Regions from separate parts of the Rhodococcus sp. P4_C10 genome, predicted to be linked through region 2. Evidence: riboswitches for the same ligand, from Rfam matches in the RefSeq annotation. Region 2 holds a riboswitch; each other region holds the start of a gene.
What was found. Region 2 has a riboswitch for S-adenosylmethionine ahead of AC1DWC_RS10675 (DUF7229 domain-containing protein). Riboswitches for the same ligand answer to the same signal wherever they lie in the genome.
Positions count from the first base shown of each region.

Region 1: another riboswitch for S-adenosylmethionine. It lies ahead of AC1DWC_RS07230 (aminotransferase class V-fold PLP-dependent enzyme); the one in region 2 lies ahead of AC1DWC_RS10675 (DUF7229 domain-containing protein).
Region 3: another riboswitch for S-adenosylmethionine. It lies ahead of AC1DWC_RS12360 (bifunctional o-acetylhomoserine/o-acetylserine sulfhydrylase); the one in region 2 lies ahead of AC1DWC_RS10675 (DUF7229 domain-containing protein).

Region 1 is NZ_JBFUHZ010000008.1:129,955-136,723, forward strand. It holds gene AC1DWC_RS07220 (flavin reductase family protein) at 1-294, shown strand, start outside; gene AC1DWC_RS07225 (hypothetical protein) at 313-942, opposite strand; gene AC1DWC_RS07230 (aminotransferase class V-fold PLP-dependent enzyme) at 1,099-2,391, opposite strand; SAM riboswitch class IV at 2,493-2,608, opposite strand; gene AC1DWC_RS07235 (LysE family translocator) at 2,809-3,429, shown strand; gene AC1DWC_RS07240 (L,D-transpeptidase) at 3,598-4,830, shown strand; gene AC1DWC_RS07245 (NAD(P)-dependent oxidoreductase) at 4,949-5,602, shown strand; partial or broken gene AC1DWC_RS07250 (HNH endonuclease signature motif containing protein) at 5,867-6,769, shown strand, end outside.
Region 2 is NZ_JBFUHZ010000011.1:146,993-153,761, reverse strand. It holds gene AC1DWC_RS10685 (vWA domain-containing protein) at 1-567, opposite strand, end outside; gene AC1DWC_RS10680 (hypothetical protein) at 590-859, opposite strand; gene AC1DWC_RS10675 (DUF7229 domain-containing protein) at 1,022-1,450, opposite strand; SAM riboswitch class IV at 1,485-1,602, opposite strand; gene AC1DWC_RS10670 (DUF3293 domain-containing protein) at 1,597-2,256, shown strand; gene AC1DWC_RS10665 (hypothetical protein) at 2,719-3,570, shown strand; gene AC1DWC_RS10660 (NYN domain-containing protein) at 4,348-4,827, shown strand; gene AC1DWC_RS10655 (N-6 DNA methylase) at 4,824-6,769, shown strand, end outside.
Region 3 is NZ_JBFUHZ010000014.1:158,785-165,553, reverse strand. It holds gene metX (homoserine O-acetyltransferase MetX) at 1-593, opposite strand, end outside; gene metX (homoserine O-acetyltransferase MetX) at 763-1,884, opposite strand; gene AC1DWC_RS12360 (bifunctional o-acetylhomoserine/o-acetylserine sulfhydrylase) at 1,926-3,236, opposite strand; SAM riboswitch class IV at 3,397-3,516, opposite strand; gene AC1DWC_RS12355 (amino acid permease) at 3,682-5,079, shown strand; gene AC1DWC_RS12350 (hypothetical protein) at 5,093-5,224, shown strand; gene AC1DWC_RS12345 (NAD(P)/FAD-dependent oxidoreductase) at 5,230-6,456, opposite strand; gene hutG (formimidoylglutamase) at 6,453-6,769, opposite strand, start outside.

The DNA.
Region 1 (6,769 bases), on a different contig from region 2:
ATCCACCTGCTCGGCGAGCACCAGCGGCACCTCGCGCAGCGGTTCTCCCGCAGCGCGGAGGAGCGGTTCCGCGACGTGTCCCTGTGGAACCGCCTCGAGTCCGGCGAACCGGTGCTGCACGGGACCCCGATCTGGTTGCGCACCACCGTCCACCAGCTGATCCCCGCCGGCGACCACACCCTGGTGATCGGTCTGGTCACCCGGGTGCACGACGAGGACGACGCGGAGGCCGCCGCGTCGCCGCTGCTCTACCACGACGGCCGTTACCACCGGCCCACGCCGCTCGACGAGTGAGTCTCGTCGACCGTCGGGTCAGGACGCGAGTGCCCTTGTCCCCGAGGTGAACCCGAAGGGCACGAGCACCTCGCCCAGGAGGGGCGACGGTCGGGCCAACCCGCGGTCGCGCAGGATCGGCAGCACGTCGTCCACCACCCGGTCGAGCACCCTGGGCAGCACCAGCGGCAGCAGGGTGACACCGTCCGCCACGCCGGCGGCGGCAAGGTCCGCGATCAGTCCGGCGAGACCGGCCGCGGTGCCCACGTAGGAGATGCTGTCGGGCACCCGCGGTGCGCCCGCGTCCAGTTGAGCCAGTTCCCTTCGCGCACTGCGGTGGTCATCGGCGAGCAGTACTTCCACGTCCAGCAGGACGGTCACCGTGTCCGGGTCCCGGCCCTCGCCGGCCGCCTCGGTTCGGATGCGCTCGCGGCGCAGTTGCGCCTCGCGCAGGTCGTGGGCCCGCACCCGCGCCACGCCGGCCGGCACGGAGAGCAGGTCCAGGGGCGGGTTGGGCGCCGGCGGTTCGGTGAGGTCGACCCAGAAGTCGGTGAGCCCCAACGGGACCCGGAACTCGGTGTGGGCCGCGGCGGCCGGGTGGTGACCGGCGCCGGACAACTCCACCGCGACGTGCAGGCGGCGGGTACGGGCAGACGGAAGAACAGACATGGCAGTCCTAGGGTGTGCGTGGGATGAACAGAGCGAGTGGGGAACTCAGCTCCGACACATGCCCGACGCGGTACGGCACAGATCCACGTGCCGACGGCACCACCGGGCGTCACGCGCCACGGTCGTCGCTGTCGTCACGGATGCCATGACGCGATGCTACCCGGACACGCCGCCGCGGCGCGCGGCAACGAACTCGCGCACCGCCGCCACCAGTCGGTCCACGTCTGCGGAGTGACTGCCCAGGCCCAGGCTTGCCCGCACCGCGCCCTCACGCCGACCCAGTCGAGCCAGCAGCGGGTGCGCGCAGAACCGGCCGTCGCGGACGCCGATTCCGTGCAGGTCCGCCAGGTAGGACGCGACCTCGCGCGGCTCGCAGCCTTCGACGGTGAACGTGACGATTCCGACGGAATCCGGTGCGTCGGACCAGATCCGGAGAAGCTCCACACCCTCGACGGCACTCAGGCCCTCGACCAGTCGTTCGCACAGCGCCCGCTCGTGGGCCTGCGCCTGCTCCGCGTCGAGGCCGGCGAGCGCCTCGCAGGCCGCCGCCAGCGCGGCAACCCCGAGGACGTTGGGGGTGCCCGCCTCGTGACGCTGCGGCGCGGCCGCCCACTCGACACTGTCGGAGGAGACGTCGCGGGTGGCGCCGCCGCCGGCCAGGTACGGCTCCGCGGCGTCGAGCCAGTCCGCCCGTCCCACCAGCACACCGGCGCCGAAGGGCGCGTACAGCTTGTGGCCGGAGAAGGCGAGGTAGTCGACGCCGAGCGCGACCAGGTCCACGCGGCGGTGCGGCAACAGCTGGGCCCCGTCGACAAGGATCCGGGCCCCGCACTCGTGGGCAACCTGCGCCAGGCGGGCGATCGGCAGCACCTCACCGGTCACGTTGGACGCCCCGGTGATCGCGAGCAGCGCGGCCGGTTTGGCGCACAGCTCGGCGACGATCCGGCGGATCGTCTCCTCGACGGTGTCCGCAGCTTCCACGACGCGGGCGCCGTTTCGCTTCCAGGGCAAGAGGTTTGCGTGATGCTCGATGTCGAGGACCACGGTGTCGCCGGGCACGCAGCCGGCCAGCAGGTTCAACGAGTCGGTGGTGTTGCGGGTGAAGACCACCACGTCGTCGGATCGCGCACCGACGAACTCGGCGACCACGTCACGGGCGCCCTCGTAGCTGGCGGTGCAGACCTGCGAGGCGTAGCCGGCGCCGCGGTGCACGCTGGCGTAGTACGGCAGCAGGTCCTGGACCCGGGCGGTGACCTGCGCGAGGGCGGGCGCGCTGGCGGCGTAGTCGAAGTTGGCGTACGTGCAGGTGCTGCCGTCGGCGAGCGGGACGGACAGTCCGGCGCCGGAGACCTCGGCGAACGGGGCGTCGATCCGCGTGGCGGTGGCTGCACAGGTAGCGGCAGCGGTGGCGGCGGTGGCGGCACAGGTGGGGTCGAGTACGGCAGTCATTGAAGCTTCCCTCTGGTTCAGGGACTCGCGTGCAGCGAAGGCGACGTACCGGCCGGACCGAACGAGTCGGCCGTACCTAGATGTCGCGGGGGTGTGCATCGAGTCCGCGCTTGCCGTGTCCGGTATTGGACTACAGCCAGGTCGTCACCCGGGGCACCCCACCGCGGCGGAGGGTTGCCGGCCAGCAAGCCGGGGCTATCTGCTGGCACTCATGACCTGACCAGAGAATTGCAGCCCGTCCGCCGTCCTGTCAACCCCACCCTCGTGACCTCGCCCACCCCACCCGCCGGCAGCCAACTTCGACGGAACCGAAAACATCTGCACAGCAAGGTTTTTCGTAGGCGATCCGGAACCAGGGCGCCTGGTGCGGAGAAACCCGTTTGAGTACGGGTCCGCGGATGCGCTTTCCTTCTCGCCATGACCGCCGCCACCCTGCTCAGCTTTGCGGGCGTCTGCCTGCTCCTGTCGATCATGCCCGGGCCGGACTCGTTCCTGGTGCTGCGTTACAGCGTCGGCGGCACCCGCCCGGGCCTCGCCGCGGCGGCGGGCGTCGCCGTCGGCTCCCTGGTGTGGGCGGCCGTGGTGGCTCTCGGACTCGCGGCGCTGCTCGAGCAGTCCGCGGCCGCGTACCGGGCGCTGAAGATCGCGGGCGGGCTGTACCTGGTCTACCTCGGGGTGCGGGCGCTGCTCCGCCGTCGGGCCGTGGGCGGCGGGCCGGCGGAACCGGTGGCCGTGTCCACGGGTTCCGCGTTCGGCGCCGGAGTGCTGTCCTGCGCCCTGAACCCGAAGGTCGGCCTGTTCTACCTGGCGGTGGTCCCCCAGTTCCTCGGGCCCGTGACCTTCGGCGCGGCCATGACCCTTGGCGCGGTCGAGGCCGTTGTCGCGCTACTGGTGATGGGCGGCTTCGCGGTTGCGGCCTCGCGGCTGGTCACCCTGCTGCGACGGCCTCGGGTGTCGGCCCGACTCGAGTCCGCCAGCGCCGGGATCCTGGCGGCGCTCGGCGTCGGCACCCTCGTCTCGGCGGCGGGCCCCGCCTGACCGCTCTCGGGCGTCCCTTCGGGCGGTTCGCCGTTCTGTGTCTCCACTCTCACCCTGGCCTCAGGAAACGCGCGAGGGGACGGGCGCCGATATCGTTGTACGCATCGGTGCCAGGCACCGCACGCACCGGGCGGCCGCCGTGACCGCCCGAGCAGCTCAGGAGGAATCTTGCTCACGCAGTCACTGCGGCGATCGATCGGCGCGGCGTGCATCGCCCTGGCGACGACCCTCGCCGCCGGGTGCACCATCTCCGCCGACGACAACGGCGACGCCAACGCCTCGCCGACCGCCGCCGTCAGCGCCGCCGTCGTCTCGATCACCCCCGCCGATGACGGCGACCCGGTCAGCCCGCTCAGCCCGGTCCGCGTCGACGTCGCCCAGGGCACTCTCACCTCGGTGACGCTGACCAATCCCGACGGCAAGGTCATTCCCGGCATCACCACACCGGACGGCACGTCGTGGAAGCCGAGCGAGCCGCTCGGCTACGGCAAGACCTACACCCTCGACGTGGCGGCCACGGACGCGAACGGCGTCCCCACCTCGAAGAACAGCACCGTCACCACGCTCGACCCGGGCAACCAGACCAAGGCGTACCTGCGCACCACCGGCGGCGCCGAGATCCGCGACGGCGGCACCTACGGCGTCGGCATGGTCACGGTGGTGCACTTCGACGAACCGATCGGCGACCGCGTCACGGCCGAGAAGTCGCTGACCGTCACCACCACTCCCCCGGTGAAGGGTTCCTGGTACTGGCTCGACGACCAGAACGTGCACTGGCGGCCGCAGCAGTACTTCGCGCCGGGCACCCAGGTCACGGTGAACGCGGACATCTACGGTGCGCAGCTCGGCAACGGCCTCTACGGCCAGGAGGACGACAAGGTCTCGTTCCGGATCGGCGACTCGCACGTCTCGATCGCGGACGACAACACCAAGATCGTCACGGTGTACGAGAACGGCCAGGTGGTCCGCGAGATGCCGACCTCGATGGGCCGGGGCGGCACCGAGACCATCGGCAACACCACGCTCCACTTCTGGACGCAGCCCGGCACCTACACCGTGCTGGACAAGGCCAATCCGGTGATCATGGACTCCTCCACGTACGGCCTGCCGATCAACTCGCGGCTCGGCTACAAGGAGACCATCAACTGGGCCACCCGGATCAGCAACGACGGCATCTACCTGCACGAGCTGGAGAGCAGCGTCTGGGCGCAGGGCAACACCAACACCTCACACGGCTGCCTGAACCTCAACCCGGCAAACGCGCAATGGTTCTACAACTTCTCCCAGCCCGGCGACGTGGTGGAGATCCGCAACACCGGCGGTGAGCCGCTCGACGTGTGGCAGAACGGCGACTGGGGCGTGCCGTGGGACCAGTGGGTCGCGGGGAGCGCGCTGAGCTGAGCCTGGCGCGCGGCCGCGGTTCCGCACTGAGCCGGGCGCGGCGGCCGCCGCTGTGCTGCACTGGAGGACCACCCCCGGACACCTGCCGGACCGCCGGCAGCGACGACAAGGACGCGGCATGGCACGGATCGTGATCATCGGCGGACACGGCAAGATCGCCCTGCACCTGGCACGGATCCTCACCGGCCGGGGCGACCAGGTGACCGCGGCCATCCGAGATCCGGCGCAGGTCGCCGATGTCGAGGCCATCGGCGCAGGGGCCGTCGTTGCCGACGTGGAGCACCTCGACACGGAGGCCATCGCCGAGGTCCTCCGGGGCCACGACGCCGTCGTGTGGTCGGCCGGGGCGGGCGGCGGCAACCCGGACCGCACCTATGCCGTCGACCGGGACGCCGCGATCCGCTCGATGGACGCCGCCGCCCGGGCCGGCGTCGACCGGTACGTCATGATCTCGTACCTCGGTGCGCGGGTGGATCACGGTGTCCCGTCGGACAACTCGTTCTTCGCCTACGCGGAGGCCAAGGCGGCCGCCGACGAGTACCTGCGCGGCACCGACCTGTCCTGGACCATCCTGGGACCCAGCGCGCTGACGCTCGACCCGGCCACCGGCCGCATCGAGACGGGTCCGGACCTCGACGCGCGAAGCGTGACCCGCGAGGACGTCGCGAGGGTGGCCGCCGCGGCGCTGCTGCGGCCCGGCACCGCGGGCAAGTTCATCGGGTTCAACAACGGGAACATCCCGATCGACAACGCGCTGGACGCACTGGGCTGAGGCGCGTCCGCGCCCCGACCCTGGCCCTGTCCAGCGCCGGGCGTCCGCCATGGCCGCAGGCGGCCTCGGAGGTCTCCGAAGTGGCGCCGGAAGCACGGCGGGACATCCTCGACAGAGGCTTCCACGAGGGTCGCGCCGTAGGTGCACACCCATCTCGTGCGCACCTTTGGCTGCGAGAGCAACCAAGAGCACTCACAGGCCGAAGGCAGTTCACCAGGCGAAACATCATTGTGATCGAATGTGCGTGCGAGTAGAATTCGATGTATGAAACTCGACGCCATGCTCACCGACCCCGCCGGGGTCGAGGCATGGCGACTCGACGAAACCGAACTCGCAGCCACCGTCCCGGAACTGTCGGAGAAGATCCTCGAACTCGAAGCCCTGCGCGTCCGGTTGGTGCACGAGGCCGACCAGCGGTGTCTCTCGAACCACCTCGGTGCCGCGGACACCGCGTCCTGGCTCGCCGACGCCACCCACATGACCGCCGGGCAGGCGAGCAAGATCGTCCGGCTCGGCCGCGAATTGCCCCTGCACCCACGGATGGCCGCCGCACTCGATGCCGGGCGGATCGAACTCGGGCACGTCCAGGTGATCGTCAACTTCCTCGCCAGACTCGAAAAACTCACCGTCGACCAGCCGGTCGAGTCCGTGGAGACCGACTGGGAGCACCCCGACCCCGAAAGCGGCCGACCCGACGACTGCCAGGCCTACCTGCTCATCGCCGCGCACCTCGAGAACGTCACCGTCCTGCGCCGACGCGCACGCGCGTTGGAGTTGCTCCTGCAACTCGACGGCACCGTCCCACCCGACGGAGAAAACCCCGAACTCAACGAATTCCACGCCTCCACCACCCTCGGCGGGCGGGTGCACGTGACAGGCACCTTCGACGCCGAGTCCGGCGAGGCCCTCCAGACCGCCCTCTCCGGACTGTCGAAGCCGCACCCGACCACCGATGAGCACGGTCACCCGATCCGGGACGACCGCTCCGCTGCCAGGCGCCGCGCCGACGCCCTCGAACAGATCGTCCGCGGACACCTCGACAACGCTCGTGGCCCGATGGAGGGTGGGGAACGCCCGCACGTCACGGTCACCATCGACGTCGACGCACTCAAGGACGCGGTGGCGGCGACGGCGCCGACACCCGCGACCGGTGCCTGGGTGGGGAAC
Region 2 (6,769 bases):
GCGGTAGCTGCGGATGTTGGCCGAGGCAGCGGCCATCGCGTCGCGCGACTTGCCCTTGCTGTAGGTCAGCGACTGGTCACGTTTGACACCGAGCCGCGCGCCGACCTCGACGGCATCCTGATCGGCACCCATGTACAGGAACTGCCAGTCGTACTGGTTCGTGTGCAGCTCCACCAACTTCTTGATCGCCGGCCGGGTCCACTCCCGGCTGGCGTTCTCCAGGCCGTCGGTCATGATCGCAACGATCACCGTGCCCGGGCGCTCATCCTCCGGCAGGCCCGCGAGTTCGGCGCTGACCTCGGTGATGAGCCGACCCATCGCGTCGAGCAGTGCGGTGCTCGAACGTGGCTGCAGGTCGAGCACCGGAACCTCGTCGAGGGAGACATCGCGGTAGACGACCTCGTAGTCGGTGTCGAACTGGGCGAGGGTCACCGTGCACTCGCCGGCGGCGGCGCGCTGGTCATCGATGAAGGCGGCGAAACCGCCCTCCACATCGGACTTGATGCTGTGCATCGAGCCTGAGCGGTCGAGCAGGAACACGAGGCGAGTCAGGTCCAGGTTGGCCACGGAGCGTCCTTTCGTCGGGGGTTCAGGTCTTGCGGCGCGGCTTGAACCGCATCGTTTGCGGGGCGGCGAGCACGCCAGCCTTCTTGTCATACCGGGCCTGCTGGATTTCCTTGGCGGTCACCCGGCCGTCCGGGCGGGCGTAGGCGGCGAGCATCGGGGTGAGTCCCAGTCGTGGGCCGACGGCATTCTCGGTCAGACCCGCCTTCGCTCCCGCGGAGCGCAGGGACAGTTCGTCGTCGAGGACCGCGTGGGCAAGCTGCTCGTCGAGCAGCTTGGTCACCTCTTCCAGCACGACCCGGAGATGCTCCAATGCGTTTGGCGGATCGGAGGATTCGGCGTGAGCGAGTTCGTCGCGGATTCGGGCGTATCGGTTGGACATGACCCATGATACCGCAGTTATTGCGACACCGCAATAACTGCGGATGACGGAGAGCTGTGGCCATACCCTTCCGACTCAGGCCACCAGCCCCTCCGCGGCACCGAGCTTGTCGAGGACCCGGCAGGCACCGTCGTGACCGAGGGTTCCACGCCGGTAAAGCGCGACAGCAATCTCTTCGACAATGGACTCAGTGAAGCGCCGCCGGTTGCTCTTGCCCACGCGGTCGGGCTCGATGAGGCTGCCGTCTGCGCGGGTGACACCTTCGCGCAGCACCCAGTACACCCACTGGTCGGTCTTCCCGAAGAAGCGGGCAACCTCGGCAGTCGAGTAGGTCTTCGGGCACGCATTGGCGGCCAGCAGTGCAGCGAGCCGGTCGGCGGTGGCGGTGGTGGTGGCGGCGGCAGTGGTGGTGGTGGCCGGCGCCACCGGGTGGAGTGCGTCGACTGCCCCCGCCTGGCAATTTCCGGAAATCGAGTCGGTCACGGGGGTGAGTGCGTCGCTCATTCGGTTTCTCCTGCGGTGATGCCCGCCGCAAGCGGGGGCGTACTTGCTCGCCGCCAGTTGACGGTGAGCCGCTTCGTCATCCGAACCACCCCGGAAACGCCTTGGGGTTGGTGCACGGCCAAGTCGGAGCTTGGCGGCCGCATCTCGTGAAGCTGTCAGGCCTTCCGGCCCAACATGATTCATCATACCGCATCAACTGCGTTCGCGCAACAACTGCGGAGAAAGTGGACTGTTGTCCCCCTATCGCAGCACCGGCCCTCGCCGGCTGGTTAGTTGAAGTGATGCAGGAATACGACGACTTCATGTGGACACCGCGCCACGATCTGGCCCACCGCGCCCAGCGCCGAACGCCGTGGGAGTTCTACCTGAACACGATGGTGCGGTTCGAGACCGCCGAGAACGGTGGTGGCGTCGTCTGGCCGCTCGGCGAGAGCGACGAAGAACCCGATCCCCCGTTCGGTCCGCTACACGTGGTGACCGCGATCCAACCGGATCCCGAACCCGACAACGTCTCTCGCGCGCGGATGCTCGTGCTCGACCGCCACCTGCATGCCGCCGGAATCCGGTCGATGCCCGCGGTGGGGTCCAGTTTCACCGGCGATCACAGCGAGGACAGTCGCGCGGTGTTCGGCCTGACCGACCGACAAGCACGCGATCTCGGCGCCCGTTTCGGGCAGGTCGCCGTCTTCGCCTGGAACGGGCCCCGCTGGTCGCTGTTGGCGTGTGCCGGCGACCGGGATTCCCACCGGGGCTGGCGGTGGGAACCCGCCCACCCCCGTGAATCCACCGGTCCACTGCACGAGTAGGTGACGGCGCGGCAGCGGGACACGATGGCCGGCGGGCCGGTCACCACTGCCCGCCGTGTCGCACCGGGGGCAGAGTGCCACGTCCGGCATGATCACGACCACGCGCTTCCACCCTTCTCAGAACGCGGGTCGTCGCGGTCACCGACCAGGACTGCTCGTCACCACCGAGTGCACAGGCATCCAGATAGCTCGGACGCTCGCCGAGCCGTCAGGCCGGTAGGCCGCCGGACAGGTCAGGGGTGGTTGACACGAGAGGACTCGCGACCGGTCAACTCGGTCGAGACGGCATGGAAGGTCACAGGCATGGTGGACGTCGGAAGTCGGTTGCTCACGCATCTACATCAGCAGCTGAACGGAACCGACCCGTGGTCGGTACGTCGGGAACGTGGATTCACCTGGTGGTCGTACCGCATCGCACAGCACGTCGAGGTCGGCCCACCGGTCCGCCAGGACGCCACAGACGTGTGCGTTCTGCGGATCTGGACCGACGTCGCGGAACACGTTGATCCTGCGACCAATCCGGAACTCGTTGTCGCCGCGGCGAACCTCGACCAGACCATGAACGCGCTGGTGTGGAACCCGTCGGCCGGCACGATCACCGAGTGCTGCACGGTCGCGGTCCATGAGGACAACGTCGAACTGTTGGCGACAATTCTCCCGCTCGTGGCGATACTTCAGAACCTCGAAGCCCACAATCGTGCCCCCACAGTCGCGGAAGGAACGGCCGGTCGACCGGCACTGTCTAACCACCCGACCCAAGGCCAACGTCCCGAACTCGACGAGCTGCTGTCCGTTCCGGCCAGAGAGGTCGGCCCCGCTGGTAGCGAACCCTCCCGCTTCGCGGGCGAACTGGTCGAAGGGTTGGGTCAGTTCGCCGCGAACTACGGCTTCATGGGCATGTCCGACGCCTCCGGACTGACCTGCGAGGTCCCGTTCACCGGCAACACACCGAGCGTCATGCAAGGCTCGAATGCCCACGCCGCCGAAACCGCGTTGGTGCAGGTCTTCACCGACCAGCCCCATCCCGTCGCCGGAAACGGCGCACTTGTTCTGCTGAGGCTCCCCGTGTCACCCGGTCAGGAACGTGCGCTCGCCCTGGCCAACGGGCTCAACGCCTGGGAAGCCAACGGCGATGTCAACGCACCGCTGATGCTCGGCGCGTGGTGCCCGGACGCCATGGACGACGGGAACGGCCTTGCATTCCAAACCTTCCTGCCGAACCTCATCGCGAGACCGGGTCTGCTGGAGCAGCAGGTCCTGCTCCAGGCGCACCGGGCGCGGATGGCGCAGTGGTGGCTGAGCCAGCAAAACTGACGCCCGACTCGGCGGCGACCGAAGACCAACTTTCGGGTACCGGTCACGGTCTCCTGGGATCGGTGCGGTCGCACCGAACGTACCCGCACGCCGGATATCAGGGGGCCGGCCGACTGGATCGGGGGCAACGGCCGGCGAAGTCAGCGAGACGATCTGCCGCCCGCCACCTCGCCACCTCGCCGAATGCCTGCACCAGATGCAATTCGTCATCGTTGGGTGCCGGCAACTGCCTCTTATGTCAACCAGTGAGCTCGCTATGAGTGGCCGCGGGACGGACGAGAGGGCAACTCACGTGACCACACGCGTTCTTTCCCTTCTTCGATGTCGCGTCAGCGAACGGTGATCTGCTCTGTGACACGGCGGAGCGGCCCGCAGCGGTGGCCGAGCGTTCGGCGGCGTCCACGGCCCTTACCTCGGCGGCACCGGCAGCCTGTGCGGACTGGCCGGCCTTGCGTGTCTGCACGATCGCCACGAATGCTGCCGCGACTGCTGCTATCGCGCCGATCCACGTCGCGACATCGCCCCACACCATGCTGTCCTCCCCTCTGCCCGCGGACCGTGTACGCGGTTCACCGTTGGTTCTACCTCAGAGCACCGACGTCCTCTGGACCACCGAGTGCGGGAGAACCGGGCGCCAGCAAGGAATGTCAGGCCGTGAACCAGACACCTAGCGAAAGTGCTGTGAATCAAATCTACGTGTGCTAGCGTATCAATCGAGAGGTGACAATCGGATCTACACAGAAATTGGAGTGGGTTATGTTTTCAGGAGAAGTGGCGGTGTTTTCGCCGAAGCGGTGCCTGCGGGGCCGTCGGCTCGTGCTTGTCGACATCGAGAACGTCATCGGTGGGGCCGTCCTGCATGAAGACGCAGTCCGGTGGGCAAAGGCGCAGATTCGGGAGGTGCTCAGGATCGGGGTGGCAGACCACATCGTCATCGGCACCAGCCACATCGGACTCCTGCCGGTCGGCTGCGCCTGGGCCAACCTGCGGTACGTCGTCGGCTCCGGCCCCGACGGCGCGGACCGCGCGCTCCTCACGGTTCTCGACGAGGACGTCGAGTACCGGTTCGACGAGATCGTCCTCATCTCCGGAGATGGGATCTTCACCGACAAGATCGCCAGCCTCGCGGCCCACGGTCTGCGCGTGACCGTTGTCGCCCACCCCGATGGGCTCTCCAAGCGACTCCACCTGGCCGCACACCAAGCCCTCTACCTGACCGACCACTACGCCGACGGCGCCCTCGGAGGTGCCGCATGAGCAAGGACAGCATGAACGACACCACCAGTCAGGCCCTCGTGGCACCCAGCGACATCGCCGAAATGGCCGGCGTCACTAGAGGCGCCGTCAGCAACTGGCGCAAGCGCGCCGACGACTTCCCCGAAGTCCGCGGCGGCACCGCTGCAAAACCCCTGTTCGCCCGTGACGAGGCCCTCGCATGGCTCTCTTCCCGCGGCTACTCCGTCAAGAATGACCACGGCGAAGCCCACGTCTGGTCCACCATGAACGCCCTACGCGGCGCCATCTCCCCAGCCGCGATGGGCGACCTGATCCTCGCCCTCGCCTGCGCGCGCAAGCTCTCAGACGAATCCCCGACCGAGCCCTCCCCGTGGACCCAAGTCCAAGACGACGTCATCCATGGTGGGCTCGAAGCCCTGTCCCGCGTGGCTCAGGTGGAAGCCCGGCGTGACCCGCGGTGGTCGCTTCTCGTCGAGCAGCCCGTCGAGTCTGCCCGCGTCGACCCGGTCGCTGTCGATGTAGTTGTCAGGGCTCTCTCTGGCATCGCCCCCGCGGACCTCGCCCTCGCATCGACCGCCGACTATGTCCTCGCCAAGGTTGCGCGCGCGCAGGTCCGTAGCGGGCTCGAACATGGCTTCGTCGACTCCAGGGTCTCCGAAGTGCTCGGTAATCTGGCGGCCGCCAACGGCGGTCGTGTCCTGTACGACCCAGCCTGCGGAATTGGTGCCGCGCTCCTGGCGGCCCTCGCTGCTGGTCTACATCCGGAGCGGGTCGTCGGGCACGAAATCAACAGGCACGTGCTGCGGCAGGCTGCCCAGCGCGCCTACCTGCGCGGCGTCGATATCGAACTGACCGCCGGCGACGTTCTCACAGACGACCTCGACGCGCAGCTGCGGGCCGACATCGTCGTTGCCGAACCCCCGTATGCGGCGCAACTTCCCCCGTCGATCCATGTATCCGATCCCAGGTGGGAGTTCGGGATGCCCACCCGTCGCTCCTCCGAGACGACGTGGATCCAGCACACCGTCGCCCACCTGGCTGAGCACGGCCGCGGATTCGTGGTCACGCCCGACGGAACCCTATTCCGTAGCAATGAGAAGGCAGTTCGAACCGAACTCGTGCGTCGGGGCTGCGTCGAGGCCATCATCGGCTTGCCCAGGAGAATGCTGCCTCATGTCGCGGTCAATCTCGCTGTATGGGTACTGCGGGCACCTTCCGACGAAGGACGCCCCGATGTCCTGTTCATCGACGCCTCCGACGTCGTCGATGTCGAGAAGCGTATCGGCGGCTGGTTGCCTGCGCTGGACGGCGCCGACATCGACGTGCCGCACCAGCGTGTCGATGTGCGCGACATCCTCGCCTCCGACGGAAACCTGTCGCCCTCCCGGTGGATCCAGGTCGCCGGCCGCAACCCGGCTGAGGTCGTGGACACCTACCTGAACAGCTGGAAGGACCTCAACGAGACGCTCGACCGCATCTCCGGCACCAGCGCATCTCTGCACCACTTCGCCGGAACCCGCGGCGCCCGCATCGTCACCGTCGGCGATCTCATCGACCAGGGCCTTCTCGAGATGCGCCCCGGACGGGTGAAGTCCACCGATCTCCCAGACGAACTCGCGCACCTGTACCTCACACCTGCCCAGATCAAGAACGGACAGCTCCCCGTCATCGAGGACACCGCCACGGTCCCCGTGAACCTGCGGGCCGAGCTCACCGAGGACGGCGACGTGCTGGTCTCCACCCACGGGGCCGTCGGCGCCGTGGTAGATGACACCGGTGGCGGGCATCTCCTGGGATACGGAACCTACCGGCTTCGCAGTACAGATATGGGCCAACTCAACCCCTACTACCTTTCGCTCGTCCTCACTGGATCGTGGAACGATCGCTTCCAGACCGGGGCCGGTATCGGTCGCACCGACATCCGACTCCTCGAGATTCCGCTGGTGTCCGGCGACGAGCAGGC
Region 3 (6,769 bases), on a different contig from region 2:
GGACTGACCGCGAGGAGCAGCGCCGAGCGGATCCGGTCGGGGTGGCCGATCATCCATTCGAGGGTGCGCATGCCGCCCAACGAGCCGCCGATGACGGTCGCGAACTGTGCGATCCCCAGGGTGTCCGCCAGCACGCGCTCCGCCTCGACCTGATCGCGGATGGAGATCGCGGGGAAACGCGATCCCCAGATCTGTCCGTCCGGTGCGGGCGTGCTCGGTCCGGTCGTTCCGCGGCAGCTGCCGAGCACGTTGGTGACGAGCACGCACCACTCGTCGGTGTCGATCGGCGCACCCGGACCGACCATGCCGTTCCACCACCCGGCGGTGACGTGGTCGGGACCGGCCGGGCCGGTGACGTGCGAGTCACCAGTCAGCGCGTGCTCGATCAGCACGATGTTGTCCAGATTCGGGCTCGGGGTGCCCCAGCACTGCATCGCGATGGTCACGTCCGGCAGCACCGCACCACTCTCGAGCTGTAGCGCACCGATGTCGATACTGGTCAGGCTTCCGTCCGACGGGGGGAACGGCGCGAAGGCCCGGGCACCGGCCGCGGACGCCGCGACGTCGTCACGCCCGGTCGGGGGCGTTGCCACCTCGGTCTGCGGCGAGGCGGGCGTAGAGCTGGGTTGAATCACAGTTGAGCGCACCGGGCCGATGGTAGTGACCCGGTACGTCGGTGGAGGCGCAATCAGCCAATTCTGGCCGACCGTCCAGCAAATTCTGGTAACCGGGTGAGACGGGTGTTGCGGGGATGGTCGGGAGTTAGCCGGCGGGGCCGTGGCGACCGGCACGGGCCAGCGTCATGGTCTCGCCGAGCAGGTTCGTGACCCACTCGGCCTCGGTCAGGAAGCCGTCGTGACCGTCCTTGGAGTTCACCACCCGCAGGCCCTCGCAGCCGGCGAGGTGGTCGGCAAGCTCCTCCTGCTGGCGCAGAGGGTAGAGCCGGTCCGAGTCGACGCCGCCGACGATGACCGGGACGGTGCACCCGGCCAGCGCGGCGTCGATGCCGCCGCGCCCCCGGCCCACGTCGTGCCGGTTCATCGCCTCGGTGAGCAGGACGTACGTGGCCGGATCGAAGCGTGCCACGAGCTTGTCGGCCTGGTGCTCGAGGTAGCTCTGGACCGCGTAGCGGCCGCCGTGCCACGGGTCCTCGCCGGGCTGTGCGACGTTGCCGAACCGGGTGTCGAGCTCGTGCTCGGTGCGGTAGGTCAGGTGCGCGATCCGGCGCGCGATGCGCAATCCGGCCCGGGGGACCCGGCCGGTGTCGTGGTAGTCGCCGCCCTGCCAGTCGGGATCGCTCGTGATGGCCGCGATCTGGGTGGTCTGGGTGCCGATCTGGTCGGCGGTCGCGCGGGCACCGACCGCAAGGATCAGCGCGGACGCCACCCGGTCGGGATGGCCGACGGCCCACTCGAGGGTCCGCATGCCGCCCATCGAGCCGCCGATGACGGACGCGAACCGCTCGATGCCGAGCACGTCGGCGAGCGCCACCTCGGCGGCCACCTGGTCACGGATGGACGTCTCCGGGAAGCGGGACCCCCACCGACGGCCGTCCGGTGCGAGCGTCGTCGGCCCGGTGCTACCCCGGCAGCCGCCGAGCACGTTGGTGGCGAGGACGCACCACTCGTCGGTGTCGAGCGGGGCGCCCGGTCCGACCATGCCGTCCCACCAGCCGGGGGAGGGGTGGGACGGACCGGCGGGTCCGGTGACATGCGAGTCGCCGGTGAGTGCGTGTTCGACCAGCACCACGTTGTCGCGCGCGGCGTTGGGCACCCCCCATGCCTGCAGGGCCAGTGTCACCTCGGGCAGCACGGCGCCGTTCTCGAGCTTCAGCTCGCCGATGTCGACGCTTGTCAGGCGTCCGTCCGGGGCGGGGAAGGCCAGAGCCTGCCGCCCCGAACGGGCGCCTGAAAAGGAGCTGACGGTCAAGATGTCGCCGCCTCGAAGCCGGTCTCGAGGTCGGCCAGGATGTCGTCGATTCCCTCGATGCCCACCGCGAGCCGGACCAGGCCCGGCGTGACGCCCGCTGCCAGCTGCTCCTCGGGGCTCAGCTGCGAGTGGGTGGTGGATGCGGGGTGGATGACGAGGGAACGCACGTCGCCGATGTTAGCGACGTGGCTGTGCAGGGAAAGGGCATCGACGAACTTCTTGCCCGCGTCGATCCCGCCGGCCAGCTCGAACGCCACGATGGCGCCCGGGCCGCGCGGGGCGAGCTGCTGTGCCCGCTCGTGCCAGCGCGAGGACGCCAGCCCGGCGTAGGCGACCGAGGTGACCTCCGGCCGGTCCTGCAGGAACTCGGCGACCCGCTGCGCGTTGGCCACGTGCCGCTCCATCCGCAGGCTCAGGGTCTCGAGCCCCTGGCCGATCAGGAACGCGTTGAACGGCGACACCGCCGGGCCCATGTCGCGCAGCAACTGCACCCGTGCCTTGAGCGCAAAGGCGGGCGCGCCGAGGTCGGCGAACACCACACCGTGGTAGCTGGGGTCCGGGGTGGTGAAGTTGGTGTGCCGGCCCTGGGTCCAGTCGAAGTTGCCGCCGTCGACGATGACGCCGGCGATGGCGGTGCCGTGCCCGCCGAGGTACTTCGTCGCCGAGTGCACCACGATGTCGGCGCCGTGCGCGAGCGGCTGCAGCAGGTAGGGCGACGCGACGGTGTTGTCGACGATCAGCGGGAGGCCGTTCTCGTGTGCGACCGCCGCGATGCCCGGGACGTCGAGCACGTCGTTCATCGGGTTGGAGATGGTCTCGCCGAAGAAGGCCTTGGTGTTCGGCTGGATCGCCGCACGCCACTGGTCGAGGTCGTCGGGATCCTCGACGAAGCTCACGGTGACGCCGAGCTTCGGCAGGGTGTAGCGGAACAGGTTGTAGGTGCCGCCGTAGAGCCGCGGGCTGGAGACGATGTGGTCGCCCGACTCGGCGATGTTCAGCAGCGCCGTGGTGGCGGCGGCCTGCCCGGAGGAGAGCAGCAGCGCGGCCACGCCGCCCTCGAGCGCCGCGATCCGCTGCTCGACGGCATCCTGCGTCGGGTTCATGATCCGGGTGTAGATGTTGCCCGGCTCCGCCAGTCCGAACAGCGCCGCGGCGTGGTCGGTGTTGTCGAAGGTGTACGACGTGGTCTGGTAGATCGGCAGCGCGCGGGCGTTGGTGTTGCTGTCGGCGGACGCACCGGCATGGATCTGCTTGGTCTCGAAGCTCCAGGCCGAGGTCGGGTCGGGGGTGGTGGTGTTCTCGCTCATGTGGGCTCTGCTCCAGGAGAAGATGGGGGAGGTCGGCGCGGTCAGTGCGCCTGGACCAGGCGCGATCGGTGCGCCGATGGACACATGGGGACTGTCAGCGAGAGCAACACACGGTGAACCTCCGGTGGGTCGTGGCCCGGTCTGTGGGTCCGTCCCGACGGACCCGCGCTTGTCATCCGACACTTCTGCTTCGAACAACCAGGTCTTCACCCGGGGCACCCCACCGCGGATGGAGGGTTGCCGACCAGCGAGCCGGGGCTTGACGCTGGAACTCTTGACCTGCCGCCGATCGTAGCGCCACCGGGTACGGGGCGGTCAGCCGGGCGTCAGTGACCGGCGTTACAGGACTAAAGTGCTGGCCGCCCGTATTCACTCCGCGACACGCGCCCACCGGGCGCGAGTTCGCCCGCCTGTGATTCGCCCACCACCTTGGGGAGAACCGATCGTGAAAGCCGCCGCAGGGGCGCTGACCCGGGGTCTCACCGCGCGTCACATCCGATTCATCGCACTGGGATCCGCCATCGGGACCGGGCTGTTCTACGGCTCCGCGGAGGCGATCGAGAAGGCCGGCCCGTCCGTGCTGCTCGCGTACCTGATCGGCGGCGCCGCGGTGTACATCGTGCTGCGGGCGCTCGGCGAGATGGCGGTGAGCAACCCGGTGTCGGGGTCGTTCGGCGAGTACGCCAGCAAGCACCTGGGGCCGCTGGCCGGTTTCGTGACCGGCTGGACGTACACCTTCGAGATGATCGTCGTCTGTCTGGCGGACGTGACCGCGTTCGGCATCTACATGGGCTTCTGGTTCCCGGACGTGCCCCGGTGGATCTGGGTCCTGGCCATCGTGTTCTTCATCGGCGCGATGAACCTGCTCAGCGTCCGCGTGTTCGGTGAGATGGAGTTCTGGTTCACCCTGGTCAAGGTGACCGCCATCGTCGCGATGATCGTCGGCGGTGCAGCCATCCTGATCTTCGGCTTCGGCGTCCACGACACCAGCGTCGGGGTGAGCAACCTGTGGACCGACGGCGGCTTCTTCGCCACCGGGTTCGGCGGCTTCGTGGCCTCCTTCGCGATCGTGATGTTCGCCTTCGGCGGCACCGAGATCATCGGCATCACCGCGGGGGAGGCGGAGGACCCCGCGCACACCATCCCGCGGGCGGTCAACACCGTGCCGGTCCGGATCGTGCTGTTCTACGTGCTCACCCTCGCCGTGATCATGGCGCTGAACCCGTGGCAGGAGATCGGCTCGGAGGGCAGCCCGTTCGTGGAGATCTTCTCCGGGCTCGGGATCGGTCCGGCCGCGACGGTCCTCAACATCGTGGTGATCACGGCAGCGCTCTCGGCGATCAACAGCGACGTCTTCGGCGCCGGCCGAATGATGTACGGGATGGCCCAGCGCGGCCAGGCGCCGGCGGTGATGAAGCGGGTCTCGCGCAGCGGGGTGCCGTGGATGACCGTCGTGGTGATGACCGGCGCGCTGTTGCTGGCGGTCCTGCTCAACTACCTGATCCCGGACCGGGTGTTCCTGGTCATCGCGTCGATCGCCACCTTCGCGACCATCTTCGTCTGGCTGATGATCCTGCTCGCGCAGTACGCGTCGCGGAAGCAGATGAGCGAGGACGAGGTGGCCGCGCTGCGGTTCCCGGTGCCGTTCTGGCCGTACGGGCAGTGGGCGGCATTCGGCTTCCTGCTGTTCGTGGTCGCGGTGCTGGCGGTGGTCGCCGACACCCGGGTGGCGCTGGTCGTCGGCCTGGTGTGGTTGGCGCTGCTGACCGTCGCCTACCGAGTCTTCGTGGCGCGGCGGCCGGCGGCGCAGGAGGACGAGCCGGAACCGGTGCCGCTGGCCTGACCGCGGAACCGCGGTGCGGGCGACGATCCGGCGGCGGGTCGCCGGCCCGGCCCGGTACCTGGCCCCGGAGATCGAGGCGGCCGTGCAGGTGGCGGCGTCCGGCGCACTGCTCGACAGCGCCGAGGCGGTGAGCGGGCTCGGCTGAGGCGCTCAGGCCTTCGGCGGCTCCTGTACGAGCGGCGCGGCGGCGGCGAGGATCGCGGCGCGGTCACCGCCGGGCGGCGGATAGATGCGCCGGCAGTTGATGGTCTGCTTCGTCGCCTTGGCGGCGGCGCCCGTGGTGACGACCCGCCGGTCCCAGCCCTCCGTGTAGACGGCGCCGGCGGGTCCCAGGTCGAGGACGGTGACGTACCAGGCGATGCGCAGGGTGATCATCGGCGCGCCGATCAGGTCGGCCACCACGTTGTGCCCGGCGATGCGTCCCATCGGCCGCCCGTGCTGGCAGGACATCACCGAGGGCCGGCCCGCGTCGACCATCGCGCGCGCCGAGTCTCCCGCCGCGAACACCCCGGGCTGGCCGGGTAGTCGCAGGAACTCGTCGACGTGCAGACGCCCGAGACGGTCGCGCTCGACCGGGAACAGTCGCGTCAGCGGACTGGCGCGCATGCCGGCACACCAGATCACCGTGCCCGCGGGAACGTCGGTACCGGAGCCGAGCCGGATGCCGGTCGGGTCGATCGAGGTGATCTCGGTGCCCGGCCAGGCCTCGATCCCGAGTTCGGCCAGCGCGCTGTCGATGACCGGCCGGGCCGAATCGCCCATGTCCGAGCCCATTCGGGGGTTGTGGTCCGCCAGGATCACCCGGGCGGGGCCGGACTGACCGGCCCGGTCGAGAACGGTCCGAAGCCGGCCGGGCATTTCGGTTGCGGTCTCGATGCCGGTCAACCCGGCACCGACCACGACGACGGTGAGCTGCCCGGGGTGCGGTCGGGCGTCGGCCAGGGAATCGAGGTGCGCCGTCAACCGGGCGGCGTGGTCGTAGGTGTCGACGTCGAACGCGTGCTCGGCGAGCCCGGGGACGGGCGGGCGGGCGAGTTCGCTGCCGAGCGCGAAGACCAACCGGTCGTACGGCAGGACCCGCGGCCCCGCGGCCGTCCCGACGGTGACGCACCGCCCGGGCAGGTCCACGCCGGTCACCTCGCCCCGGACCAGGTCGACGCCGATGGGGTCCAGGACGTCCGCGAGCGGGACGCGGGCCGGCCCGATGTCGGCCTCGTAGTTGCGGACCCGGATGCCGTGAAATCCGTCGCGATTGACCAACGTCACCCGTGCCACGTCGGGTCCGGCGCCGAGCTCGTCGAGCTTGCGGGCGGCGCCGGCCGCGCTCCACAGGCCCGCGAAACCGCCGCCGAGAATCACGATCCGCTGGGGGTTCATGTCGCGGGTTCCGGTTGCGGGCGACCGGTGACCACCCGGTGGATCAGACGGGCCGCGGTCCGCGCCGTGCGGTTGTCGATGTCCAGCACGGGACTGAGCTCGGCCACCTCGAACAGCGCGAGCTTGCCGCTGACCGTGACGAGCTCGCACACCCGCGAGACCACCTCGAGGCCCACCCCGAACGCCGCCGGGGCGCTGACGCCGGGTGCGACCGCCGCGGGCAGCACGTCGAGGTCGACGCTCAGGTGTACCAGGTCGACCGAGCCGAGGAACTCCTCGACGAACGACTCGACCGCGGGCAGGTTCGACGGGC